2 regions of the Stenotrophomonas maltophilia complex sp. Om-AH-Sm3 genome follow, and region 1 is predicted to be linked to the other one. Evidence: riboswitches for the same ligand, from Rfam matches in the RefSeq annotation. Region 1 holds a riboswitch; the other holds the start of a gene.
The links. A riboswitch is a leader RNA that binds a small molecule or an ion and turns the genes downstream of it on or off. The one in region 1 is predicted to bind glycine.
Positions count from the first base shown of each region.

Region 2: it holds a riboswitch for glycine, as region 1 does, so the genes downstream of both, AC10QF_RS02825 (trimeric intracellular cation channel family protein) here and gcvP (aminomethyl-transferring glycine dehydrogenase) in region 1, are expected to answer to the same signal.

Region 1 is NZ_JBYBLQ010000015.1:75,160-89,321, reverse strand. It holds gene AC10QF_RS16590 (NUDIX domain-containing protein) at 1-754, opposite strand, end outside; gene AC10QF_RS16585 (phytanoyl-CoA dioxygenase family protein) at 751-1,536, opposite strand; gene AC10QF_RS16580 (hypothetical protein) at 2,055-2,447, opposite strand; gene AC10QF_RS16575 (siderophore-interacting protein) at 2,516-3,412, opposite strand; gene AC10QF_RS16570 (multidrug effflux MFS transporter) at 3,557-4,783, opposite strand; glycine riboswitch at 5,083-5,185, shown strand; gene gcvP (aminomethyl-transferring glycine dehydrogenase) at 5,248-8,115, shown strand; gene AC10QF_RS16560 (VOC family protein) at 8,208-8,618, opposite strand; gene AC10QF_RS16555 (amino acid permease) at 8,805-10,172, opposite strand; gene AC10QF_RS16550 (helix-turn-helix transcriptional regulator) at 10,255-10,977, opposite strand; gene AC10QF_RS16545 (catalase) at 11,092-13,149, shown strand; gene AC10QF_RS16540 (hypothetical protein) at 13,205-13,681, shown strand; gene AC10QF_RS16535 (alpha/beta fold hydrolase) at 13,691-14,162, opposite strand, start outside.
Region 2 is NZ_JBYBLQ010000002.1:21,369-35,530, forward strand. It holds gene AC10QF_RS02765 (MATE family efflux transporter) at 1-1,020, opposite strand, end outside; gene AC10QF_RS02770 (DUF3106 domain-containing protein) at 1,227-1,808, opposite strand; gene AC10QF_RS02775 (hypothetical protein) at 1,801-2,805, opposite strand; gene AC10QF_RS02780 (primosomal protein N') at 3,219-5,396, shown strand; gene AC10QF_RS02785 (glutathione S-transferase family protein) at 5,493-6,113, opposite strand; gene AC10QF_RS02790 (NYN domain-containing protein) at 6,226-7,005, opposite strand; gene AC10QF_RS02795 (NAD(P)/FAD-dependent oxidoreductase) at 7,129-8,409, shown strand; gene imm9 (Imm9 family immunity protein) at 8,589-9,122, opposite strand; gene imm9 (Imm9 family immunity protein) at 9,549-10,025, opposite strand; gene AC10QF_RS02810 (hypothetical protein) at 10,277-10,732, opposite strand; partial or broken gene AC10QF_RS02815 (nuclear transport factor 2 family protein) at 10,736-11,169, opposite strand; gene AC10QF_RS02820 (GIY-YIG nuclease family protein) at 11,311-11,586, opposite strand; glycine riboswitch at 11,627-11,716, shown strand; glycine riboswitch at 11,730-11,833, shown strand; gene AC10QF_RS02825 (trimeric intracellular cation channel family protein) at 11,918-12,535, shown strand; gene AC10QF_RS02830 (hypothetical protein) at 12,602-13,450, opposite strand; gene AC10QF_RS02835 (3-deoxy-7-phosphoheptulonate synthase) at 13,725-14,162, opposite strand, start outside.

The sequences.
Region 1 (14,162 bases):
GACAAGTGATCAGATCGAACTCGTCTCCAACGCCATCCCATTCTTCGATCTCTCTGAGATCAGCCACCGTGTAGCTGACGTTCCTGATGCCCAAAAGATCGGCTTCACGGGCAGACAAGGCCACTTGCTGCTCACTCGAATCCACACCCAACACGACCGAATCCGGACGCACCTTGGCCATCCATCGGGAGATGGACCCATGCCCGGCCCCCACTTCCAGGATCCTGCCTTTCCTGTCAGGAAGGTAGGTCTCGATGAACTCTTTCGTGCTGGCATCGTAAATATCGGCCGTTATGAGAAGGCGCTTCCTATCCCGCTCCCCGGTAGCTAGCGGATACTCCAGATCGCGCGCCGGAATCTGCCCCTCGTCTACACTCGACCACTGCTCAAGCTGCAATGCAGCGGACCAGTAGTACTCAGGCACATCCTCTGGCCGGGCCCCAACCACTTCCACCCATCTGAAGTCCGCATGTTCGTCGCTTAGACGGATCGCGCCCCCAGCATGCCCGCACCTGTAGAACACGAGCAGGACGCTCTTCCCTGGAACAATCGCGCAGGAGCGGCTGCCAAGGTAAGCAGCCTCTGTCACGACCAGCCCACACTCCTCAAGCACTTCCCGCGAAAGGGTTTCTTCCAGACTTTCTCCAACGTCAGGACGCCCTCCTGGAAGCTCAAGTTCGCCTCGCGGATTCCGTAGAAACAACACCCGCCCGCTTGAGTCTGCGATGACAGCCTTGACACTCACCGGGCTCATGGCCCTACTCCCAGCGGCTCGTGTCCGCGCGCATAGGCAGGCTCAGCGACCAGCCGACGCTGCCGCTCCGTGAGAAGAGATGCATCGAATGGGATGGAAGGAGCTTCCGAGTGGTTCGGGGTGGCAGGCAGTATCGTCAACGCCGTGTGCTCAGGCGGCCGGCGGAAATACGAGTGATTGTTCATATAGCGCGCGAAAACGGCACGCCGCTGGCTTGATCCTGCCACAGCGTACGTGCCATGAACCAGCGCCTCTGAGAATACCAACGCGTCACCCGCATCAAGAGGGATGTGCCGCAACAGCTCATTGCCCTCGAGCTGCCGGCACGCGTCCGGCACCGGAAAGTTTGCGCGGTGAGAGCCGGGAATGCAGCAGAAGTGATTGTGGGAGATCCCGTTGTCAGTCAGCGCGTACTGAACACCTATGAGACCTGCGTGGACACGGCCATTCCGCACCCAGTAGTAGATGCCTTCGTCGAACATGTCTGCGTGATGGTGTAGGTTACCTGCGCTGCTCACAAATCTCTCGCTGGCACAGAACATGTGGTCCATACGGAACCGCCCCCTGAACACAGCTGTCAGGAAGCAGAAGACCGGCTCTGGGTCAACCAGCTGCCGCCACTCGTCACCCCAGTCCAGATTGACGTCATGAAGTGGCCCGTTCTCCAGGTGTTGCGACCAGTACTGCTGAAGTCTGCAAATATGCTCGGGGTCAAGGACGCCACGGAGGATGACGTAGCCGTTGAGGTCAAACTCGAAGTAGAGCTCTTCGATGGATTTCAAGGCACAGCACCTCTCGTCCATTGTGAAGGTTGGCGCGCATGAAGTTGGATTGCACGCATCCTTTTATCCACCTTTTCTCCACGGACATCACTTCTATCTCGCATGACACTTCTGTAAGGAAATTCCGGAAAATCTGCATCTGTGACCTGTCCCACGTCCAGATGCTTCGAGTTTCCAGCGATCCAGCCCGCCGTCATGAAATAGAGTTTCTGAGAACGGAGTAGTCGTTCCGTACCTTGCCAAGGTAAGCGGTCGTTGCGCTGACGCTTTCAACTCAGGACACAAGTGAAAATCGCCTCATGGCGTCTCGTCGCCGATGACCGAGTACTTCACTCCGGTCAACGAGTGGCTGAAGCAGCAGAACGGAGGCCAGATGTGTGGCTGGCAGGCCAACGCCGCCCCGGCGGCGAAATGAGAAAAGGGGCGGGTCCGCAAGGATCCGCCCCTTTCTGTAGCGCCGGCCGCTGGCCGGCAGCTACGCGATGAAGACCCAGCGGCCGGCTTTTCCGGAATGCCTGTCAGCTGTCCTTCTTCGCCGCCATCGCCGCGGCCAGTTCCGCCTTGAATTGCTCGAAGGTCTGGCCCTTCTCTTTCGCTTCGGCGTGCGCGGCGTCGCGCAGCGCATCGGAGTACATCAGGCGCACCGGCGTGCCGTTGCGCTCGTGCAGTTCACCGGCCTGCATGATCAGCGCCAGTACCTGTGCGGCGGAGTCACTGTGGCCGGCGATACGGCCGTCCATGCCCAGCACCCATTCGCCGTCGCGGCGCACGACACCGGCCAGCAGGGTGCGCTGCGCGTCGCGCAGTTCGGCATGCGGCTCCACCGGCGAGGCCTGGGCAGCGGCCTTGTTGGCGGCCTGCTTTTCCTGGCGACGGCGCTGGTCGCGGCGGGTCTTGGAGCTGGTGGACATGGTGCAATACCGCTGCGAGGGGGGCGCAAGGATAGCGCACCCCACCCGCCACGCCGCTTCACACCCCCTCAATCCAGCACTTTGCCGTGCCGCCAGTAGCCCATGAAGGTGATCGCGCGGCGGTCCAGCCCGCAGTCGCGGACCAGATGGCGACGGATCGCCATCACCGCCCCCGCTTCGCCTGCCACCCAGGCATACAGCGGCCCGGCCACGCTGGCATCGGCCTGTTCCCAGAGGATCTGCGCGTCAACGTCGATCTCTTCCAGTTCGTCGCCAGCGGCCACGCTCGAGGCGGCTGCCAGCCGCGCCTGCACCGCCTGCAACAGCGGCGCCCCGTACGCCGCGCGCCCGCGTGGCAGCCAGACCAGCTCGGCGGTAGCCGGTGCCTTCAGCGGCACCGCGTCGCCGGCCTGCGCCACTTCCAGCAAGGCCAGCGTACGCGGCGGATCCACCATGGCCGCCAGTTCCTCAAGAATGCCAGCCACCGCCGGTAACGCGGTTTCATCGGCCACCAGCAGCACCTGGCCGACGCCGGCCGGCGGCTTCCATTCCCAACCTTCACTGCTGTCGGCGCAGTCGGCATCGGGAGCCAGCAACACCACACGGTCGCCGGGGCGTGCATGGATGGCCCAGCGTGAGGCCGGCCCGGTCTCGCCATGCAGCACGAAATCAACATCGACCTCGCCCAGCTCTGCACGCAGCTGGCGGATGGTGTAGGTGCGCATCGGCGGGCGCTGATCGTCCGGCAGCGCCCGGTAGCGCGGATACCAGTCCTCGCCGCAGGGCACCTGCGGCAGGTCCTGCCCGGGCAAGGGGAAGAACACCTTGATGCGCTGGTCCGGGCCTTCGGTCTTCATCCGCGCCACGTCGGCGCCGGTGAACACCATGCGATCCAGGGAAGGGGAAAGAACGCGGCGCTCCTTCAGCGCCACCTCGAACAGGCGGTAGGTCTGCTGCGCAGCCATTTGGGGGAAACCTCATGCAACGACATCGGATCGGCTGGCTGTCGTGCATCCACGCACCGGCTGGCTGGAGTGCCCAGCCTAGTCCGGCCGTTCCCTGCCGCAAGTGTTTCGGGCATCGCGGCCCGCCCTACCCCTGCGCGCTGCTCAGTGACCCGTGCAGGCTGCCTGCGCCGCACGCTCGCGCTGGTGTTCCCAGTACCAGAACACGAAACCGGCGCCGAAGAACGCCGCCTGGCCCAGTGCCAGGTGCAGCGGGCTACCGCTCAGCAGTGGTGACACCACGCCGGCCACCACGGTGCTGATCATCAGCTGCACAAAGGCCTGCAGCGACGAGGCCAGGCCGCGCTGATGCGGGTACATGTCCAGTACCGCCAGCGCCAGGATCGGGAAGATCAGCGCCATGCCCATGCCCCCCAGGAAGATCGGCAGTACCGCCCATGGCAGTACGAACTGTGGCGACAGCACCACGTAGCCAACGTTCAACAGCACCGACAATGCGCACAGGCCGAAACCAATGGAGACCTGGCGGGTGGGCGTGGTGTGCCCGGCCATGCGCCCGGACAGGAATGAGCCGGTGGTCATGCCGCCGATGGTCGGGATGAACAACCAGGCAAACCCGCCCTCGCCCAGGTGCAGGTGCTGCATCACGAACACCGGCGCCGAGGAGATGTACAGGAAGATTCCACCAAAGCCGATGCTGCCGGCCAGCGCCAGGCGCAGGAAGCGTGGATTGAAACCGATGCGCACGTAATCACGCATCAACGCGCGCGGTGACAACGGCACGCGCGCTTCGACCGGATGGGTCTCGGGCAGGTAGCGTGCAGTGGCCGCCAGCAGGACCAGCCCGAACACCACCAGGAACCAGAAGATCAGCGGCCATCCCGCGCCACTGAGCAGGATCCAGCCACCGATGATCGGCGCGATGGCCGGGGCGATGCCGAACAGCATGGACACCTGGCTCATCAGCCGCTGCGCGTCATGGCCGTGGTACAGGTCGCGGATCACCGCGCGGCCGACGATCATGCCGACACCCGCCGACAGGCCCTGCAGCGCGCGGAAGGCCAGCAGCGTGGTCAGGTCGGTGGACAGTGCGCAGCCCACCGAGGCGCCGACGAACACCACCAGTCCACCGAGGATCACCCGCTTGCGGCCCCAGGCGTCGGACAGCGGGCCGTGCGCCAGGCTCATCAGGCCGTAGAACAGCAGGTACACGCTGATGGTCTGCTGCACCGCCACCTCGTCCACCGCCAGGCGCCGGGCCAGCTGCGGGAAGGCCGGGAAGATGGTGTCGATCGAGAACGGGCCGAACATGGCCAGGCCGGCAAGCAGCAGGGCCATGCGGCGGGTGGACGGAGCAACAGCGGCTGTCATGGGAAAGGCGTCCGGCAGGGCCATGCGCGGCACGCACGGCGGGCGCCGGTCCCCGTCTGCAGGGAGGGCGCCAGATGAATTCGGGTATCTGGCCATCATAGGTGGGGATTGCGCCTGATGCCATGCAGCGATGCACAAAACGCACGTCCGGGCCATCGGCCATTCAGGCGCAGCGGCCAGGCCCGTAGACGGCCAGCGGGCCCGCAACGGGCTATAATCGGCGGGCAACACGGTGGGAGAAGCGGAACACCGCTGCCGAAGGCGCAACGCCCGTAATCGCTCAGGCCCGATACCACCCGTAACAGAACTCTGGAGAGACCGGTTCGATCCGGCGCCGAAGGGGCACGAAGCTGCGGTCCGCCGCGCTTTTAAACTCTCAGGCAAAAGGACAGAGGGGCGCCCCGCAGACCGCCGACCGGCGGCTTGTGCCCGTGCGTGTGCCCTTTCCTGACGGATCCTTCGCCATGTCCCAGAACACCCCTTCCCTGCGTGAGCTCGAGCACCACAATGCGTTCGTCGAGCGCCACATCGGCCCCAACGATGCCGAGATCGCGCAGATGCTCGACGTCGTCGGCCACGCGTCGCTGGATGCGATGACCGATGCCATCGTGCCGGCCAAGATCAAGTCGCCGGCGCCGCTGGCGCTGCCGGAGTCGATGACCGAAGTGCAGGCACTTGCGAAGATCCGCGCGATCGCCGACAAGAACACCGTGCTGCGCAGCTTCATCGGCCAGGGCTACTACGGTACCCACACCCCGAACGTGATCCTGCGCAACATCCTGGAAAACCCGGCCTGGTACACCGCCTACACCCCGTACCAGGCCGAGATCTCGCAGGGCCGCATGGAAGCGCTGATCAACTTCCAGACCCTGTGCGCCGACCTGACCGGCATGGAGATCGCCAACGCCTCGCTGCTGGACGAAGCCACCGCCGCCGCTGAAGCGATGACCCTGGCCAAGCGTTCGGCCAAGTCGAAGTCGGACACCTTCTTCGTGCACGACGCCGTGCACCCGCAGACCCTGGAACTGCTGCGTACCCGCGCTGAACCGATGGGTATCGTGCTGCGCGTCGGCACCCCGGCCGAAGCACTGGAAGCGGAAGCCTTCGGCCTGCTGCTGCAGTACCCGGACACCTTCGGCCAGATCGGCGATTACAAGGCCCTGGTCGAGGCCGTGCACGCACGCGGCGGCCTGGTGGCCGTGGCCACCGACCTGCTGGCGCTGACCCTGCTGGCCGCACCGGGCGAATGGGGCGCGGACATCGTGGTCGGCAACAGCCAGCGTTTCGGCGTGCCGTTCGGCTTCGGCGGCCCGCACGCCGCGTTCATGGCCTGCCGTGACGCCTACAAGCGCTCGATGCCGGGCCGCCTGATCGGCGTTTCGGTCGATGCCCAGGGCAACCCGGCCTACCGCCTGACCCTGCAGACCCGCGAGCAGCACATCCGCCGCGAGAAGGCCACCTCCAACATCTGTACCGCACAGGTGCTGCTGGCGGTGATGGCCTCGATGTATGCGGTCTACCATGGTCCGGAAGGCCTGACCCGCATCGCCCGGCGCACCCACCGCCTGGCCTCGATCCTGGCTGCGGCACTGCGCAACGCCGGCGTGCAGGTCGGTGGCGACTTCTTCGACACCCTGCACATCACCGGCGTGCATGCCGATGAGATCCACGCCAAGGCACGCGCCGCCGGTTACAACCTGCGGGCGATCGACAGCGACTCGGTCGGCATCAGCCTGGACGAGACCGCCACCCGCGCCGACGTGGTCGCGCTGGCCGCCGTGTTCGGCGCGCAGGCTGACGTCGAGGCGCTGGACGCCAGCACCGCCGACGCGCTGCCGGCGGGCCTGCTGCGCCAGTCCGCGTTCCTGACCCACCCGGTGTTCAACACCCACCACAGCGAGCACGAACTGCTGCGCTACCTGCGTTCGCTGGCCGACAAGGACCTGGCGATGGACCGCACGATGATCCCGCTGGGCTCGTGCACCATGAAGCTCAACGCCACCGCCGAGATGATCCCGGTGACCTGGCCGGAGTTCTCGCAGATCCACCCGCTGGTGCCGGCCGACCAGGCGCTGGGCTACAAGGAACTGATCGACACGCTGGAAGCGATGCTGGTCGAATGCACCGGCTACGACGCGGTCAGCCTGCAGCCGAACTCCGGCGCGCAGGGCGAGTACGCCGGCCTGCTGGCGATCCGTGCCTACCACCGCTCGCGCGGCGAAGGCCACCGCGACATCTGCCTGATCCCGGACTCGGCGCACGGCACCAACCCGGCCTCGGCGCAGATGTGCGGCATGAAGGTCGTGGTGACCAAGACCGATGCCAACGGCAACGTCGACGTCGAGGACATCCGCCTCAACGCCGAGAAGTACAGCGACCGCCTGGCCGCGATCATGATGACCTACCCGTCCACGCACGGCGTGTTCGAGGAAGAGGTGGTCGAGATCTGCGAGATCATCCACAAGCACGGCGGCCAGGTGTACACCGACGGCGCCAACATGAACGCCCTGGTCGGCGTGGCCAAGCCGGGCAAGTGGGGTTCGGACGTTTCGCACCTGAACCTGCACAAGACCTTCTGCATCCCGCACGGCGGTGGTGGCCCGGGCGTGGGCCCGTGCGCGGTCAAGGAGCACCTGGCCCCGTTCCTGCCGGGCAAGCTGGGTGAAAACGGCCCGGTCGGCATGGTCAGCGCGGCCAGCTTCGGCAGTGCTTCGATCCTGCCGATCAGCTGGATGTACATCGCGATGATGGGCCGCGAAGGCCTGCGCAAGGCCACCCAGGTCGCGCAGCTCAACGCCAACTACATTGCCAAGCGCCTGGCTCCGCACTTCAAGACGCTGTACACCGGCCGTAACGGCCTGGTGGCGCACGAGTGCATCCTGGACGTGCGCCCGCTGGAGAAGACCAGCGGCATCGGTGCCGAGGACGTCGCCAAGCGCCTGATCGACTTCGGCTTCCACGCCCCGACCCTGAGCTTCCCGGTGGCCGGCACGCTGATGGTCGAGCCAACCGAGAGCGAGTCGCTGCACGAGCTGGACCGTTTCATCAACGCGATGATCCAGATCCGAGAGGAAATCAGCGCGATCGAAGACGGTCGCCTGGACCGCGAGGACAACCCGCTGAAGAACGCCCCTCACACCGCCACCGCGGTGACCGCCAGCGAGTGGACCCACGCCTATCCGCGCGAACTGGCCGCCTTCCCGCTGGCCAGCCTGAAGCAGAGCAAGTACTGGCCGCCGGTGGCACGCGTCGACAACGTGTACGGTGACAAGAACGTGATGTGCGCCTGCATCCCGGTCGATGCCTACAAGGATGATGAAGTCGAGGCTTGATTCCTCACTGCATCGATAAAGAAAACGGCCCGCGCAAGCGGGCCGTTTTCATGAGGGCGTGTGGACCAGGGTCCACACCCACAATTACCCGATCACGGGTCCGGCATCTGCCCCAGGCTCAGCTGCCACGACACCCCGAAGCGGTCCTGCACCCAGCCGTAGCGATTGCTGAAGTCGTAATCACCCACCGGCATCAGCCAATGGCCGCCCTCGCCCAGCACACGTGCCGCACGTTCGAACTGCTCGGCACCGGAACACTCGACGAACAACGAGATCGACGGCGAGAAGGTGAAATCGTGCACGTCCAGGCTGTCAAAGCACAGGTAATGCGTGCCACCGAGCAGGAAGATCGCCTGGCGGACCTGGCCGGGCACGCCGGCGCCGGCCCCCTCGGGGTGGCGTTGCAGGGCCAGCAGGCGGAAATCGGCGAAGGCTTCGGCGTACAGGGCCAGGGCGGCCTCGGCCTGGCCGGTGAACATCAGGAAGGGACGGCTGCGCAGCATGCGGTACTCCTGGTCGACGGGCCGCTGGCGGCCCACGCGATCAGGATGGCACGGCGGATGTATGCCTGCTGTAGAGCCGAGCCCGCGCTCGGCTGGCGGCTACGCGAACAGCAGCCAACCACAGGGTCGGCTCTACAGAAACCACGGCAACCGCGGCCGACCGTAGGTTGGGTTCTACAGCGGCAGTCACGCCTGGCGCATGCGCCGTGCGATGGCGCTGCCGGCGGCAATCGTGGCGGTCAACGCCACCATCGACAGGAACTGCAGGCGGGTGTGCGACTCACTCAGCAGCAGGCCGAAGATCAACGCCAGGATCGCCAGCGCGCAGCAGGTCAGCCACGGGAAACCGGCCATGCGGAACGGCAGGCGGGTACCCAGGCGATCGGCGCGGCGGCGCAGTACCAGCTGCGAAACCAGCGACAGCGTCCACACCAGCAGGCAGGTGGAACCGACGATGTTGAGCAGTACCGGCAGCACCCGGTCCGGGAACAGCAGTTCCATCACCGTCGCAGCGAAACCGAACAGCACGCTGGCCAGCACGGCGATCACCGGCACCTGGCGCGGATCGGTCCAGCCCAGCACCGCCGGCGCCTCGCGGCGCTGCGCCAGCGAATACATCATGCGCGAGGCGCCGTAGAGGTTGGCATTGAGTGCCGACAGCAGCGCGATCACCGCGATCAGGGTGATCGCAGTGCCGGCGCCCGGAATGCGCGCGATGTCCAGCACGGCGGCAAAGGGCGACTTCAGTGCTTCGCTGGTCCAGGGCACCACGGCGATGATCACGCTCAGCGAGCCGATGTAGAACACCAGGATGCGCCAGGCCACGGTACGGATGGCACGGGCGATGCTGCGTTCGGGATCTTCGGTTTCGGCCGCCGCAACGGCAACGATTTCGGTGCCACCGAAGGCAAAAACGACAACCAGCAGCGCCGCACCGATCCCGGCCAGGCCCTTCGGTGCGAAACCACCGTGTTCGGTGAAGTTGCTCAGGCCAGGTGAGGTGACCTGCGGCAGCCAGCCCATCAGCAGTGCCACGCCGATGCCAATGAAGGCCAGGATCGCCGCCACTTTCAGGATGGCGAACCAGAATTCGAACTCGCCGAAGTTCTTCACCCCGAGCAGGTTGATCGCAGTGAAGAACAGCATGAAGGCCAACGCAGCCATCGGCACCGGCACCACCGGCCAGACCGTGGCAAGCAACCCGGCCGCACCGACCGCCTCGGCGGCGATCACGATCACCAGCTGCACCCACCACAACCAGCCGACCGTGGCGCCAGCGGTGGCGCCCATGGCATCGGCGGCGTACACCGAGAACGCGCCGCTGGTCGGTTTGGCCGCCGCCATCTCGCCCAGTGCGTTCATCACGATGATCACCAGCGCGCCAGCGACCAGATACGAGACCAGAACCGCCGGACCGGCCGCCTGCACACCCACGCCCGAGCCGAGGAACAGGCCGGCGCCGATGGCACTGCCCAGGCCCATCATGATCAGCTGGCGGGGCTTGAGCGAATGTCCGAGGCGGGACGGCGAAGCGGTCGGAATCGAGTTGGGCATCGGCGGGGCTGGCGGCGGGCTACAGGGGCGACACCTTACCCTGTCCCGTGCCCACGGGGATAGGCACAGCGCAGCAGGCGGCTCAGGCCAGTGCGGGCTCGCCGACGTTGCCGCCGATACGGGCGCGATAGGCGCGCGGCGAGAAACCGGTTTCAGCCTTGAACTTGCGGGTGAAGGCACTCTGGTCGCTGAAACCGCAGGCCTGCCCGATGCAGGCAATGCTGTCGTCGCCATGCAACAGGTGCATGGCCATCTGGATCCGCAGCCGGGTCAGCACCTGCTGCGGGGTCATCTGGAACACCTTGCGGAAACTGCGTTCCAGCTTGGACAGCGAGAAGCCGGTGATGTCCAGCAGGGTCTGCATGCGCACGTTCTCGGCGTAGTGCGCGTTGAGGTGGGCCAGGGCCAGCCGCAGCTGCTCGTACTGGGCGCCCAGGCTGTCCTTCTGGCCCAGGTCGCGGGAAATGCCGATCAGGCCCTCGATGGCGCCATCGACCAGCAGCGGTCGCTTGCAGGTCAGGCACCAGCCCGGTTCGCGGTTGGCGAACAGGTGCAGCTCCATCAGGTTCTCGATCACCTCGCCGGACAGCACGCGGGCGTCCTGGTCGACATAGTCCGCGCTGAGGCCGGTCGGGTAGATCTCGGCTGCCGTGCGCCCGATCACGTCCTTGCGCGCGCGCAGGCCCAGCCGTCGCAGCATGGTCTGGTTGACGTGGGTGTACCGCCCCTGGCGGTCCTTGATGAAGAACAGCACGTCCGGGATGGCGTCGAACAGGGCTTCGATGTCGGCGGGCTCGACTCGCATGGGGCAAGCATACCCGAGCCTGCTTTTGCCTGTACGTTCACCTCTGCCGGACCTCGGTTTAACGGGGCTGGTTCCAGTGTCGTGGTTCCTTCTGATGATTCGGAGCCAACGTCAATGGCCGCCAGCAAGCCGACCGGCAAGCGCTCAATCGCCCCTGCCGAAAACCACCGCCGGGGCGACGGCGATGAACTGCACCAGCAGGCCGGGGGCACCCATCCGGTGATGACCACCGATCAGGGCATCCCGGTGGCGGACAACCAGAACTCCCTGCGGCAGGGGCCCCGAGGGCCCACGCTGCTAGAGGACTTCCTCCTGCGCGAGAAGATCACCCACTTCGATCACGAACGCATTCCCGAGCGCATCGTGCACGCACGTGGCAGCGCGGCACATGGCTACTTCGAGTTGACCCGGTCTCTGGCCGCCCACACCCGGGCGCGCATCCTGACCGAGGTAGGCGTGAAGACGCCCGTGTTCACCCGCTTCTCGACCGTGGCCGGTGGCGCAGGCTCGGTGGACACCCCGCGCGACGTGCGCGGCTTCGCGGTCAAGTTCTATACCAAGGAGGGCAACTGGGATCTGGTTGGCAACAACATCCCGGTGTTCTTCATCCAGGACGCCATGAAATTCCCGGACCTGGTGCACGCGGTGAAGATGGAACCGGACCGTGCGTTCCCACAGGCCGCCACGGCCCACGACACCTTCTGGGACTTCATTTCGCTGATGCCCGAATCAATGCATATGATCATGTGGGCAATGAGCGACCGTGCCATTCCGCGCTCGCTGCGCATGATCGAAGGCTTCGGCGTGCACAGCTTCCGCCTGCTGAACGAGGCCGGCGAGTCGACGTTCGTTAAGTTCCACTGGCGGCCGAAGCTGGGCATCCAGTCAACGGTCTGGGACGAAGCGCTGAAGCTGCAGTCAGCCGACAACGACTTCCATCGCCGTGACCTGTTCGAGGCCATCCAGCGCGGCGACTTTCCCGAGTGGGAGCTGGCGGTGCAGCTGTTCACCGAAGAAGAGGCCGACGCATTCCCGTTCGATCATCTGGACCCGACCAAGATCATCCCCGAATCGCTGGTGCCGTTGCAGGTGATCGGGCGCATGGTGCTGGACCGCTGGCCGGACAACTTCTTCGCCGAGACCGAGCAGGTAGCCTTCTGCCCGGCCAACGTGCCTCCGGGCATCGACTTCAGCAATGATCCGCTGCTCCAGGGCCGCCTGTTCTCCTACCTGGACACCCAGCTGCTGCGACTTGGCGGCCCGAACTTCCACCAGATCCCGGTGAATGCCCCGAAGTGCCCGTTCGCCAATCACCACCGCGACGGCCACATGCAGATGCAGGTGCCCAAGGGCCGCGTGGCCTACGATCCCAGCTCGCTGCAGGACGACACCCCGCGCGAGACACCGGCCGGTTTCCGCAGCCATGCCAGCGCCGACGATGGCCGCAAGGGCCGCACGCGTGCGGAGAGTTTCGCCGACCACTACAGCCAGGCCCGGATGTTCTTCCGCAGCCTTGAAAAGCCGGAGCAGGCGCACCTGGCATCGGCGCTGGTCTTCGAGTTGTCCAAGGTGGAAACGCTGAAGGTGCGGGTGCGCACCGTCAGCCACCTGCGCAACATCGACGAATCGCTGGCCCGGCGCGTGGCCGATGGTCTGGCGTTGCCTGCACTGCCCGACGCGGCGCCGACTGCTACCCCGGTGCGGGACATGCCCCCCGCTCCCGAGGTGCGCGTGATCGGGCGCAACAAGCCCATCCTGCAGGGTCGCTGCATCGGCGTCCTGTTCGATGAGGGCTCCGATGCCCGCGTGATCGCCAGCCTGAGCAAGGCCGCTCGGAAGGCAGGTGCGGAGGTGAAGCTGGTGGCACCAAAAGTGGGAGGCGCCACGCTGAGCGATGGGGCGATGCAGGCGGCGGATGGGCAACTGGCGGGCACGCCATCGGCTGTGTTCGATGCGGTGGCCGTGGTGCTCAGCCCGGAAGCCGCGAAGGCCTTGTCGAAAGAGAGTGCAGCCGTCGAATTCGTCAGCCAGGCGTGGGCGCACCTGAAGGCCATCGCCAGCGACGCAGGCGGCCAGACGCTGCTGAAGGCGGCGCGGGTCGGCAACGATGCCGGCATCGTCGAAGCGGAAGACGCCAAGGCCTTCCTGGCGGCGGCCGCCACCCGCCAATGAGCGCGTGAACCGAAGCTGCGCCTGCTGGCCTGACCACTACAACAGGAGAACCGTCATGCCCCGTGGTGACAAATCCGCATATACCGAGAAACAGAAGCGCCAGGCCGAGCACATCGAGGACAGCGAGCGCGAGCGCGGCGCAAGTGAAGGCACCGCCGAGCGCATCGCCTGGGCCACCGTGAACAAGCAGGACGGTGGCGGCAAACGTAGCGGCAGCGCACGCAAGGGTACGAAGAAGGCGGCGAGCAAAAAGGCGGCCAGCAAGGCGCCTGCCAGGAAGTCAGCCGCAAAAAAGGCCACGACCAAGGCGACGGCCGCGAAGAAGGCGCCTGCGAAGAAGGCGGCGGCAAAGAAGGCACCGGCTCGTAAGACGGCCGCCAAGAAGGCCGCAAAGAAGACAGCGGTCAAGAAGGCCGGTACAGCCACCTCGCGCAGTGCTGCAGCGAAGAAGGCGGCCAAGACCCGTGCGGCGAAGAAGACCGTGCGCAAGGTGGCGGCCAGGAAAGCGGCACGTACCCGCGCCCGCAGCTGAGCGCATCGTTCAACGCGGCAACGTCCTCATCCACGCGGCCACTTCGGCTGCAGCTGCGTCGGCACGCGCCTGCAGCAGCAGATGTGGCCCCTCCAACGACACATGGCGGGCATCGGGCAACAGGGCCTGCAGCTCGGCCACGCTGGGCGGCCACAGCAGGCGGTCGTGGCACGCGTGCAGGCACAGCGTCGGCACCTGGATTGCTGGCAGCAATGCACGCACGTCGACCCGCAGGGTCGCTGCGGCGCGTTGCCGCAACGTGCTCGTCGGAGTCCTGGCCAACGCATCGCGCAGCATCGACGTGTGCCCGCGGGTGTACCACGGCCCCAGCAACAGGCGCGCCAGCAATGCCACGGGAGGCAGCGGCCAGGCCGGCGACAGCAGGGCTGCGCTGGCTGCCGGCAGTGGCACCGGCCGACGCGCAAAGGTCGCTGCAAGCACCAGTCCGCGCAGCCCGGTGGGATGGCGCGTGGCCAGTTCA
Region 2 (14,162 bases), on a different contig from region 1:
GAACAGCAGCACCGCCGCTGACAACGTCTGCGTGCCCATGATGATCGCGTAACCGGCCCAGGCCGCACGCCGCACGCCGAAGCCGTCACCACGGCCGACCGCATGGCCGACGCGCACGGTGGTGGCCTCGGCCACGCCCATCGGGATCATGAAGCACAGCTGCGCGACGTTGATCGCGATCTGGTGTGCCGCCGCTTCATTGGCGCCCAGGCGGCCGATCAACAAGGCGGTAACGATGAACAGGCCACCTTCCATCAGCACGGTGATGCCGATCGGCAGGCCGGTTCGCAGCAGCTCCCAGATCGCCTTCCAGCGCGGTCCCTCGAAGTGCGAGAACAGCTGCAGATGGGCGAAGCGCTTGGTCCGCCACAGATACAGGGCGAATGCGGTTGCCTGCAGCCACATCATCACCGCCGAAGCGATGCCCAGGCCCTCGGCCCCCAACTCCGGGAAGCCGAGCTTGCCATTGGCCAGCACGTAGCCCATCGGTGCCAGCACCAGCAGGCCACCGAAGCCGAGCAGCATGGTCGGCAGCGTCCAGTGCATGCCCTCGCTGAGATAACGCATGCAGAAGTACAGGGTCAGCGCCGGGCCACCCCAGCGCACCGCATGCAGGAACGCGGTCGCCCCCGGCACGATGTCCGGCGCGATGCCGAAGGCCGGCAGCAGCGGCGGCACCACGGTGAGGAAGGTGAACATGATCAGCCCCAGCCCCAGCGCCAGCCACAGTGCCTGGCGGAACAGCGGGCCGATCTCGCGCTCGCGGCCGGCGCCATGCAGCTGCGACACCGAGGCGGTGAGCGAGATCAGGGTGCCGATCGGAATCAGCATCGGCAGCCACAACAGCGCCGTACCGATGGTGACTGCGGCAAGGGTCGCCGTAGCGTGGTGGCCGGCAATCACGTTGTCGACGAAGGAGATCAGACCGGTGGACACATGGCCCAGCACGAGCGGCAGGGCGAGCAGACCGGTGGCGCCGACTTCCTTGCTGAAGCGCGGCGTGGAGGTTGCAGTAGACATAAGGTGCTTGACGCGAACTGCGGTTGCGCGCGAAGGGCACAGGCACCGGGTTGCGGGCGCCCATCTTACGCGGGCGGCGCCTGCATTCCCATGACATGGCGTGAATGCTGGGTTTCAGCCGCCCCAAGCAAAAAGGGGACGGAGGGGATTAAGTCGCATTCGGCACTGACTGGCCTGATACGACTTAATCCCCTCCGTCCCCTTTTCTACTGGCCGGCCTGGCGCTTTAGCCAGCTGTCGCGCTCGGCGGCGGGCACGGCGAGGAAGGCGCTGCGCACCGTGTCGCGTTCCTGCGGCGGCGTGCGCTGCGCGACCAGGGTCAGCTGGGCCAGCTGCGCCGGGCTGAGTTGGCGCAGCACGGCCAGCGCGGTCTCGCGTTGCGCCGGTGGAACGAATCCGAACAGTCCGTGCAGCTTGGGGAATTCCAGGCCCAGCTGCGGGCCCAGCCGCCATCCGTCGCGGAACGCCTGATCCTGCGCCTGGAACTGCTGCCGCATGCGCTGCTGTTGATCGGCCGGCAGCGAATTGAAGCGCGCAGCCGCCTGACGGATGCGCTCGCGCTCTGCTTCCGGCAATGCGCGCCAGGCGGCGTAGTCGGCACGGCGCTGTCGCTGCTGCTGCGCATCCAGCTGGGCGAACTCCGCAGGTGCTGTTGCAGCGGCCGACGCCGGCGTGGCCGGCGAACTGCCCGCAACCGGTGGCGGCAACGGCACGCTCAACGGCTGCGGTGCGGCGAACAGCGACAGCGGCAGGGCCAGCAGCAGGCTGGCGAACACGGACTTATTCATCGGCGGCAGCAGTTTCCAGCGTGGCACTGGCCGGCTCCGGCCGGCTCGGCTTGGCTTGCGATTCATCCACCGGCAGCGGGCCGCCCGCGGCAGTCCACGCGTACAGGTCGGCATCGGCGACCAGCGGGTAGTCGCGATCTGCCAGCATCGCTGCGTCATCATTGGCTTGCGCCTGGCCCGCGTCCGGTGCGGCGTCGACCTTGCTCGGTGGCAGGGCTTCCACGGTCACCGGACCGGCTTCGGCCACCACGCCCTCCGGCAAGGGTGCATCGCTGCCGAACGAATGTCCCTGCAGGTGGCGCCAACCCAGCGCCGCGGCCAGCAGTACCGCCACGGTCACCAGCAGGATCAGCGGACCGCGCCAGCGCGGCTTGGCACTCGCCCGACGGCGCTTGGCGTTGGCAGTGGCCCGCTCGTCGCGCTGGGGAGCGCGCCAGCTGGAGGCCGGTGCTTCATTGTGGGTGGTGGGTGCGGCCGGCTGCTGCAGTTGCTGCAGGCGCGCGGCCGGCAGGTCACGGACACGGGCCTGTACCTGCTCGGCCAACTGGCGCCAGGCCGCGGCATCGGGCCGGCCCTGGGCATCACGCGGGCAGGCATCGGCCAGCAGGTGCTGGTAGCCGGCCTCGTCCTGGTCGAGCACGCGCATGGCAATGCCCTCGTCGAGGCTGCCGCCCACCCGCAGCAGCAGCGCCAGTCGTGGTAGTGGCGGCATCGCGCCCAACGCGGCCAACGACGGCGCCCACTGCCCGCCCGCCGGCTCGCGCAGCGCCTGGCGCTGGCCCAGCAGGGTCCAGAAGCGGGTCGGCCATTGCGCCATCGGCAGGTCGCTGGCGACCGCCGCAAACGCGCGCATCACCGCCACCAGGGTCTGCTCGGCACGCGCGGCATCGCCGCACTGCAGTTCAGCCACCACCAGGGCGCGGCGCTCGACGCCACGCAGGAACGCCGACAGCGCGCCGGCCGCGGTCGAGGAAACAGGGGCGGGCACAGCCGTCATCGGTCACTCCAAAGGTCTGCCGGCATGATAGCGGCAGCCCATCGGCACCCGTAGGACTTGCGCCCACAGGCACTTCGTGCTGCAGGTTGTGCACAGCACCACGCTCCCCGCGCGGGAAACTGCGGCATGCAGCTGAATTCACTCTGTTTCAGCAATGTTTCACACTCAAGTCGTTGATTTTGAATGACTTTGAAGTGTGGCGATTTTTTGACCAACCCAAGGGTGAGCTCGTCGCCATCGGCCTCCTGGGTTCCCGTCGACCGGTAACGCACAACGTTATCCACAGAACATGTGGATAAGACTGAATCTCCAATGGACACCGATATTTAGGTGACATTTATGATTCAACGGTCGTCGCCCGGGCACGTCTGCCCCCTGCCATTCCAGCGCGCATGGCCCGTTACACTGGCCCGATGCTTTCACCCATTCCGACCCTGCAGGTCGCCCTGCCCGTCCCGCTGCCGCGCCTGTTCGACTACCTGTCGCCGGAGGGCGATGGCCCCACGACCGCAGTCGGCTGCCGCCTGAAGGTGCCGTTCGGCAACCGCGAGCTGGTCGGCGTGGTGGCCGGCCACGGCCAGACCGACGACGGCCAGGGACTGCGCCAGGCGCTGGCCTGGTGCGACCTGCAGCCGCTGCTGCAGGGCGAACTCTGGCAGAGCCTGCAGTGGCTGGCGCGCTACACCCATGCGCCACTGGGCGAGGTGCTGAGCACCGCCCTGCCCGGCCCGCTGCGCCATGGCGAGGTCCTGCCCGACACACACCACTGGGGTTGGCAGCTGACCACCGAAGGCCACGCCCAGCGTGAAAAGCTGCGCGCCGGCAGCCGTCCGCGGCAACTGGCCGAGCTGCTGGCCGGGGCGATCGTGGATGAGGACGTGCTCGGCGAACGCATGGCCGACTGGCGCATCGCTGCACGCAGCCTGGCCAAGCGCGCGCTGGCCGAGCGTGTTGCGTTGAGCGTGGCCCCCCAGCATGCACAGCCACTGCCCGGCCCCACGCTCAACCCGGACCAGGCCGGGGCGGTGGCGGCGATCAACGCTGCCGACGGCTTCCAGCCGTTCCTGCTGGATGGCGTGACCGGCAGCGGCAAGACCGAGGTCTACCTGCAGGCGATCATCCACTGCCTGGCGCAGGGCAGACAGGCGCTGGTGCTGGTGCCGGAAATCGGCCTGACCCCGCAGACCCTGGCACGTTTCCGCGGTCGTCTCGGCATCGCCGTGCACGCCTTGCATTCGGGGTTGAATGACAACGAGCGCGCGCGCGTCTGGGCGGCCGCCTCACGTGGCGAAGCACGGGTCATCGTCGGCACCCGCTCGGCGGTGTTCACGCCGTTTCCGCAGGCCGGCCTGTTGATCGTCGACGAGGAACACGACGGCAGCTACAAGCAGCAGGACGGCATCCGTTATCACGCGCGCGATTTCGCTCTGGTCCGGGCCAAGGCGCTGGGCATTCCGGTACTGCTCGGCAGCGCCACGCCCTCGCTGGAAACCCTGCACAACGCCTATGCAGGCCGCTACACCCACCTGCGCCTGAAGCAGCGTGCCGGCGATGCACGGCCACCGCGCGTGCGCATCCTCGATGTGCGCAAACGGCCCTTGCACGACGGCCTCTCGGCCGACGTGCTGGCCGGCATCGGCGAGCACCTGCAGCGCGGCCAGCAGGTGCTGGTGTTCAAGAACCGCCGCGGCTACGCACCGGTGCTGCTGTGTCACGACTGCGGCTGGACCGCGCCGTGCCAGCGCTGCGATGCGCCGATGACCGTGCATGGCGGCGGCCGGCGCCTGCAATGCCACCACTGTGGCGCGCGCCAACCGGCGCCGTTGGCGTGCCCGGCCTGCGGCAGCCTGGCACTGCAGCCGCAAGGTATCGGCACCGAACGCCTGGAAGAACACCTCACCGCCGCCTTCGCCGACTTCCCGGTGGTGCGCATCGACCGCGGCACCACCTCGCGACGCGACGCGCTGGAACAGCAGCTGGCGAAACTGGGCGACCAGCCCGGCATCCTGGTCGGCACGCAGATCCTGGCCAAGGGCCACGACCTGCCGAAGCTGACCCTGGTGGTGGTGGTCGGCATCGACGAAGGCCTGTTCTCCGCCGACTTCCGCGCCAGCGAGAAGCTGGCGCAGCAGCTGATCCAGGTGGCCGGTCGTGCAGGACGTGCACGTGACCCCGGCGAGGTCTGGCTGCAGACCCATCACCCTGGTCACCCGCTGCTGGAAACCCTGGTCAGCGGTGGCTACCACCCGTTTGCGCAGGCCGAGTTGAACCAGCGCCAGGCGGCCGGGTTCCCGCCATTCGCGCATCTGGCGCTGATGCGTGCTGAAGCGCAGCAGGTCGAGCATGCCAATGCATTCCTGCTGGCTGCGCGGCAGTTGCTGGGCGAGCAGAACGTGGTGGAGGCGTACGGCCCGATGCCGGCGCCGATGCCGCGGCGCGCGGGCTACCAGCGCACACAGCTGCTGCTGTCGGCGCCGCAGCGGCCACCCTTGCATGGCGTGCTCGCGCAGCTGGTTCCGCAGCTGTATGCGCTGCCGGAAGCACGCAAGGTGCGCTGGTCGCTGGATGTGGATCCAACGGACCTGTATTGAGGGGTCAGAGCCCACCCGTCGGGTGGGATCCGACCCCGATGCCCAGGGGTCGGATCCCTTTTCGCAGAAAAGGGCTCTGACCCCGGACGCCTTCGCTTACGTCAGCGGCGACATCACGCCGCGCTGGTAGGCCGGGCGCTCACGCAGCCGCGCATACCAGTCAGCCAGATGTGGCAGCTCCGGTCGCTGGATCGGCAGCTCGTACCAGGCGTAGACCAGCGAGCCCAGCGGGATGTCGCCCATCGCGAACTTCTCGCCCGACAGCCACGGCTGCCTGGCCAGGGTAGCGTCGGCCATCGCCAGGTAGTCACCGGCGCGCACGATGGCGGCACTGATGCGCGCTTCGTCGCGGTCGGCCGGCGCGGTGCGCATGATGCCCCAGACCAGGTCGCTGTACAGCGGTGCCATGCGCGAAGTGCTCCAGTCCATCCACTTCTCGGCCTGGGCGCGTTCCATCGGGTCCTCGGCGTACAGCGTGCCCAGCGCATAGCGCGCGCTCAGGTAGCGCACGATGGCGTTCGATTCCCACAGCGGCAGGCCGTGGTCTTCGATCACCGGCACCAGGCCGTTGGGATTCATCGCCTGGTACTCCGGCGTCTGCGTGCCGCCGTGGCTGCCGCCGACCTCGATGGATTGGTACGGCAGGCCGATTTCCTCGGCACACCACAGCACCTTGCGGACGTTGCTGGAATTGCGGCGGCCCCAGATCTTCAACATGCGGGTTTCCTTTGCTGGCAATGCGAGCGGCAACGATACGCCTGATCGATACAGGTGTGTGCGTGCCGGATGCGGGACCTGGCATCCGGGCATTGCCGGCAAGCGGCCGGCACTACCGGTTCTTCTTTGGCAGCGCGCGCACGTAGGAGGACTTGCCATCCTTCTTCAGCTCGAACAGGCCGATCGCCGCCAGCAGATCGCTGAGCTTGCCGTAGCCGTAGTTGCGCGGATCGAACGAGGCCTGGTTGCCGATCTGGCTGCCAACCGGGCCGAGGTGCGACCAGCCATCCTCGCCCTCGGCCGCGGACACCGCACGGCGCAGCATCTTCACCAGCCGCGTGTCGCTGCGCATCTCCGCACCGCTCTTGCGTGGACGGGCATCGTCGTTGGCCACCGGCTCGTTCGAAGCCTGCTCGCTGGACGCCTGCTCGGCATCCGGCACGCTGGCATGGGTCTGGCCCAGTGCCTCCAGGTAGGTGAACTTCGAGCACGCATTGACGAACGGCTCGGGCGTCTTCTTCTCGCCGAAGCCATATACCTTCACGCCATCGGTCAGCAGGCGCATCACCATCGGGGTGAAGTCCGCATCGCTGGAGACGATGGCGAAGCCATCAAGGTTGCGCGCGTACAGCAGGTCCATGGCATCGATCACCATCGCCATGTCCGAAGCGTTCTTGCCCTTGCTGTAGGCGAACTGCTGGATGGGGCGGATCGCATACTCATGCAGCACCGCTTCCCACCCCTTCAGTCGCGGGCTCTTCCAGTTGCCGTAGGCACGGCGCACGTTGGCCACGCCGTAGCGGGCGACTTCCGCCAGGACCTCGTCGATCTTCGAGGCCGGCGCATTGTCGGCGTCGATCAACAGGGCGATGCGCTTTTCCGGTTCGCTCATGGGCTCCTCACGGGCCGTTGCCTGAACCCGAGTATCGCCGATCCGGGCAGGCGCTGACGTGACAGGTGGCCGCCGTGCGAAGATGCCAGGCGCTTCCCCCGATGCCCCCACTGGAGTGAGTCGATGAGTCGCGAGCGCGTTCCCCACCTGGTCGTTGTCGGCGGCGGTTTTGCCGGTCTCTGGGCCACCCGTGCCCTGGCCCGCGAGCGCATACGCATCACCCTGGTCGATCGCCGCAACCATCACCTGTTCCAGCCGCTGCTGTACCAGGTGGCCACCGCCGGCCTGTCCGCGCCGGATATCGCCGCACCGCTGCGCCACATCCTCGGCCACCAGCGCAATGTGGAAGTCCGCCTCGGCGAAGTGGTGGCCATCGACAAGCGGGCGCGGCAGATCCGCATGGCCGATGGCAGCACGCTGGACTACGACAGCCTGCTGCTGGCCACCGGCGCCACCCACGCCTACTTCGGCAACGATCAGTGGGCCGATGATGCGCCCGGCCTGAAGACGCTGGACGATGCCATCGCGCTGCGCCGCAAGCTGCTGCTGGCGTTCGAACGCGCCGAGGCCGAACCGGACCCGGCGAAGAAGGCGGCGTGGCTGAGTTTCGCCATCGTCGGCGGTGGTCCCACCGGCGTCGAACTGGCCGGCACCCTGGCCGAGATCGCGCGCCACACGCTGCGCAACGAATTCCGCCACATCGACCCGGCCAGCGCCAGGGTGCGGCTGGTCGAGGCTGGGCCCCGCGTGCTGTCCTCGTTCCCGGATGTGCTTTCGCTGAAGGCGCGCCGCCAACTGGAAAAGCTGGGCGTGGAAGTGCTGACCGGTACCCCGGTGAGCGACATCGACAGCCAGGGCTTCAAGCTCGGCGAACAGTTCGTACCGGCGCGCACCGTGGTCTGGGCCGCCGGCGTGGCCGCTTCACCGCTGGCGCGCACGCTGGACGTGCCGCTGGACCGCGCCGGACGCGTGCCGGTGCAACCGGACCTGACCCTGCCCGATCACCCGGAGCTGTTCGTGGCCGGCGACCTGGCCGCGCTGAGCCAGGCCGACGGCAAGCCGGTCCCCGGTGTGGCACCGGCCGCCAAGCAGATGGGCAAATACGTGGCCGAGGTGATCCGCGCACGGCTGCACGGCACGCCCGAGCCCGGTCCGTTCAAGTACGCGGACTACGGCAACCTGGCCACCATCGGCCGCATGGCCGCGATCGTGCACCTGGGCCGACTGCAGCTGTCGGGCGTGCTGGCGTGGTGGTTCTGGCTGGCCGCGCACGTGTTCTTCCTGATCGGCTTCCGCAACCGCATCGTGGTGCTGCTGAACTGGGCGGTCGCGTACTGGAGCTACCAGCGCAGTGCGCGCATCATCTTCGGTGATGACCGCGACGACCGGCGGCCGAAGCGGTAGGGCTGCACGCAACAGGGGTCGGATCCCTTTCCGCAGGAAAGGGCTCTGACCCCTTGCAGTAGATCCACGCCATGCGTGGATGAGCGCCCGCACATCCTCCCATCTCCATCCGTGCGTCAGCCCCCTGCATTTCGAGAAGCCGCAGTCAGGAATGGTGGCTGTACTTCCCGCCGCTCTCCTCAAGCAACGTATCGAATCACTTTCCCGTTGCACTTGAAGCCAAATTCAAACGCCGTGTCGATAGCACGCTCCGCGCTACCGACGATGTACTCCTGCAGCCCTGCGTAGTCTGCAAACTGCGGATTGATGACGTGGGACTTCGCTTCATTCACGGGATGGAAGAAGCCTAGTCCATACATGGCATGGTCGGGCAGGCCGTACTCCACGACCTCGATGCAGGGCACGGGAATCGAGATACTCACCTCGAACTCCTTGTCGGAAGGAAATCGCCTCGCGCGCTTGAAGATTCCAATGGCGTCAGTGTTGCAGATCGTCACGCCCATCAGCAGTCGCCATCCTTCCAGGTCGATGATGTTTACCTGTTGGATCTTCGCCTCCAGGAATCGACTCACCTTGTCGCTGGTTTCAGCCCAGTCCAGCACACCAGTGATGCCTGATTCACTCGAAGTGAAGCTTCTGATCTGCTGTGGCATGAGCATTGCACTGATGCCTGGGGATTCACTCGAAATGAGGCATCTGATCTGCGGCGACATGAGCATTCCCCCAATAAGGCCCGGAATCACAACTTGCCAAAAGGCGATTGATCTAGCCATTGTTCCACTCAATGCGCGAAGGCACGCACAAGGTGCTGAGTGAAGCTGCAACCAGAAATCCCCTGTCCTTCTGCACTCTCTTCCGCGCCAAGACTCATCAATAGCGGCTGGGGCGAATAGATCCTGAAAGGCACTTATGTACCAAAAGCGACATAAGTGATCGAGCGCCGGCCGCGCTCTGATGCCCCGAACAGTTCCGAGATGCCGTTCACGACGACCTCAATCAAGGACTCTGACCCCTTGCAGTAGATCCACGCCATGCGTGGATGAGTACCCGCACATCCCCCATCTTCATCCATGCGTCAGCCTCCTGCATTTTTGAGAAGCCGTAGTCAGGAATGGTTGCTGTGCTTCCCGCCGCTCTCGTCAAGCAACGTATCGAATCACTTTCCCGTTGCACTTGAAGCCCAAATCAAATGCCATGTCGATAGCACGCTCAGCGCTACCCACGAAGTACTCCTGCAGCCCTGCGTAGTCTGCAAACTGCGGATTGATGACGTGGGACTTCGCTTCATTCACGGGATGGAAGAAGCCTAATCCATACATGGCATGGTCGGGCAGGCCGTACTCCACGACCTTGATGCTGGGAACCGGAACCGAAATACTGACCAAGAACTCCATGCCGGAGGGGTATCGCCTCGTGCGTTTGAAAACTCCAATGGAATCGGTGTTCCGGATGACGACGAACATCTGCAATCGCCAACCTCCCAGATCCGCAACGTTCACCTGATCGATCTTCGTCTGCAGGTAGCAGTCCAACATACGGTTAATTTCAAAGATATCGAGCGTTCTGCTGACACCCGGAGATTCGCTCGAAACAATGCATCTGATCTGCTTTCTCATGAGTGTGCTGTCTGTCTGATGGCATCAGCCTTCCGCAATTCAACTTTCGTGGCAACTATTCCACCCACTGTGCCTGGCCACAGACCGGGATGAAATCAAGCCGGGCGTCTGGGATAAGGTGATTTTTCGCAGTCGCGACTTCCAGACAAGTTGCTCAGCGGCAAACGAGAGGTTTCGTGCTACGAATTCACTTTAGTGCCGTATACGACACAGCGGAGCGGAGAGTAGGACCATTCGCACACCGCGTGGATCTACCGTTTCATCGGGCCACCGGGCACCCGCCGTTTCGACCAGGTCCGGCAGAAGTCCTCCTTCCTCGCGGTGTCGGCAATCTGCGCGGCACTCCAATGCCGGGTGATCCAGATCGTCAATGCGGTACTGCTGAGCTGCCAGCGCAGCATGCCGCGCTGCGGTTGCCGCCACAGGTGGCGCCGGGCAATCCAGAAGGCCTCCCGCTCCACTTCCGGCACCTTCTTCTTCATCCCGTCCTTGTCGAAGAACTGCGCGGCGAAACGCCAGGGATTCATCGGCTGGTATCCCGCGCGTGGTTCACTGCTGCACGCAGCCATACCACTGGGTGCGCGGTCCGCCGGCGTCGGCCGACCGTCTACCAATGCCAGCCCGAGCAGATACAGCAGGCCAGGCAGCAGCGCGATACCGGCGACCAGCACGACAACGGAGATCCATGCTTTGACGGCGGCACGCATCGCTCACTGTGCCTTCGGTTTCGGGTACCACAGCGCGTTGACGATGACCCAGCGCTGGTCGAAACGGCCCATGTGGAAGTAGTCGACAAACCACGGGGTTTCCAGTCGCACCGAGGCCGCGTTGCCGGTCACACGTCCAGCACCGTGCAGCGACGATCCCATTGATCCTTCGGGGTCCTCAACGCGCCCTGCTTCGTCAGCGAGACCAGTTCTTCCTTCGACATCCGGCGCAGGCCCAGGCGTTCGTCGGGTGTATCGCCGAGCACAGCGCGCTTGGCCAGGTCCGGGTGCAGGGAACGGGCGACGCGCTGTGGGTCCGCCTCCAGCTGGCCATCGACGTAGTCATGGCAGGTGGCTTCGATGGCCGCGAGGGTGGCCGGGTCGGCGGCGGGGCTCGTTGCTGCGGAAAGAGCGAACAGCAGGGCGATCGTGGACATCCGGGTCTCCAGCGCTGAGGGCTGGGCGATCATGGCATGTGCAAGCCGCATCCACGCATGGCGTGGATCTACTGTAGAGCCGGGCCCATGCTCGGCTTCACCATCAGGCAGCAGCAACAACAGCCGAGCGTGGGCTCGGCCCTACAGAAGCGCGGGATCCGGCGCCTGCAGCCAGGCCAGCTTGCGTTCGCGCGGCTGCTGCTTGAGTTGCCACTCGGCCCGCGAGGCGGCGGCCCGGTCCGGGTATTCGCGCACGGCCAGCACGCGCAGCGGTGGCCGGGCCCGGGTGTAGCGCGCGCCCTTGCCGGCCTGGTGGGCGGCGAAACGCGCGTCCACGTCGGTGCTGATGCCGGCGTAATAGCTGCCGTCGCGGCATTCGAGCAGGTACAGGAACCACGGGCGGAGGGACGGGGCCATGCCCGGATTATGCCGTGCTGCACTGCAGCGGATATACTGGCGCCCGAATGCAGGAGAGTGGCGCCGCGCTGGCGCCCGCCGAAGGCGCAGGCTCCCATGATCGCTCAGGCCGGTGGGCTAGAATCCCACCAACCATGCATTCGACTCGCCGAGCTGGAGAGAGGTCACCGGGCACGCCCGGGACGATCCGCCGAAGGGGCACGCGGCCTACGCCGCTGAACTCTCAGGCAAAAGGACAGCGGGAGCGGCACCGGTCATCGTCATCCCGTCATTGCGCAGGCACTGGCGGTAGTCGCGCATGGCCGGCCCCACCGCGCCCGGAGCCTGTCCCATGCTGCTGTCCATCATCTACCTGATTGCCATTTCCGCCGAGGCCATGACTGGCGCACTGTCCGCAGGCCGCCGCCGCATGGACCTGTTCGGTGTGGTCATGATCGCCTGCGTGACCGCCCTCGGCGGCGGATCACTGCGCGACATCCTGCTCGGCCACTATCCGCTGGGCTGGGTGAAGCATCCCGAGTACCTGGGCTTCACCGTATGCGCGGCGCTGATCGCCACCTGGGTCGCACGTTGGATGCACCACTTCCGCCGCACCTTCCTGGTACTCGACGGCCTGGGCCTGATCGCCTTCACCCTGATCGGCTGCTCGATCGCGCGCGAAGCCGGCCATGCGATGCCCATCGTGCTGATTGCCGGCATGCTGACCGGCGCGTTCGGCGGCGTGCTGCGCGACATCCTCTGCAACGAGGTACCACTCATCTTCCAGAAGGAGCTGTACGCGATCATCGCGCTGCTGACCGGCGCGGCCTACCTGTTGCTGCTGCACTGGGGCGTGGCCGATGCCACCGCAATCCTATGCTGCCTCGGCGGCGGCTTCGCGCTGCGCCTGCTGGCGATCCACTACCGCTGGGAAATGCCGAAGTTCGTGTACCACGACGAAGTGCATTGAACGATGGCGTGTTCGCCGGGCATGGCCCGGCGCTACAGAAGAGCGGTATCCACGCATGGCGTGGATCTAGAGCATGAACTTCATGGGGCTGCCCCCCGCGCGTATCCGCTCTGGATAGTCAGCCGACGGATACCGTTGGGGTCCGCATCCCCAATCGGCGCCGGAATCGTCGACTTCCAGCAGCGCAGGATCAATCCATTGGCACAAGTAGTCGCTATCAGATCGCCTATCGAAGCCCGGGCAGTTCACTTTGCCCTCCACGTCAATGGAGTTGTGGGTGCTGCCGAGGTAGCTAGCGGTCAGGTGCCCCGCCACTTGTGTGTAGGTGCCGGTCTCGAGGAAGGTCTGAACAGTGATGTTGCCACCTACGGACAGAATCCCATCATTGAGTGAGCACGCGTACAGATGATCGCATTCCAGCTCATCACGCACGAACACCCAACCACCACAGTCGAGATTCCGGGCCCTGAGGCTCCCCAGTACGATCACGCAGAGCGTCTCGCTCAGATCGTTCAGTATCAGCGTGCCGTCTGCGATCAGATCACCATCGACAATCACGCAGTCGGTCTCGCAGTCGGATTTCCAGTCGCCACCTAGCGTTGTCGCAGGCACTACTTTGAATGAAGGCTCGTAGTCATCGGGCGCGGGCTCGGGAGATGCCGCGATCACCGCCCGGGCCTTCAGCGCAGGCCGCAGCAGCCCCTCGTCCCCTTCGCTGCTGTGGATCCTGATTCTTTCATCAAGATCCGCCAGCAGGCGCGCCTTCTCGAGGGACGGCTCAAACCAGTCTTCGATGACAGATACGGCATCTTCAGCGATTCGCCCGCCTTTCAAGCTCACGAGCGCCTTGGCAGCTTCACCGGAAATCGACCGACAAGCTGAATCCAGAAAGTTGTCATCCGGGAAAACACGCATTGGCGGGGTCCAGTCAGGCGAGGAACCCCATCTTCGGCCGAAATCGCAGGAGGACTCCATACAACTCTTCCGAAATCCTGCCGTGTGGCTCGCTGATATCCACGCATGGCGTGGGTCTACGTCTCACACCACCCCGGCGATGTACCTAGCGCTGTCGCTCATGCGCAGCGCCAGGCGCATCGCCGGTGCAGATGGGCCGGTCTCCAACTCCGACCGGCCCTGATCGCGGCCGCACCCCCGCAGGCGCTGGCCGCCATCCACACACGTGCCGCACTCAAGCGGCTTCGGACACCTTTACGTCGCGACGGGCGCGCACGGCCGCGGCCAGTCGCTCCAGCACCGTCACGGTGGTGTCCCAGTCGATGCAGCCATCGGTGATGCTCTGGCCGTAGACCAGCGGCTGGCCTTCCACCAGTTCCTGGCGGCCCCCGACCAGATGGCTCTCGATCATCACGCCCACGATGCGCTCTTCGCCGTCTTCCAGCTGAACAGCAATGTCCTCGATCACCTTCGGCTGGTTCTCCGGGTTCTTCAGGCTGTTGGCATGGCTGGCATCGATCATCAGGCGCGCCGGCAGCTTGGCCTTGGCCAGCGCCTGGCAGGCGTCGGCAACACTGGCTGCGTCGTAGTTCGGCTGCTTGCCCCCACGCAGGATCACATGGCAATCGGGGTTGCCGGTGGTCGACACGATGGCAGTGCCGCCCTGCTTGGT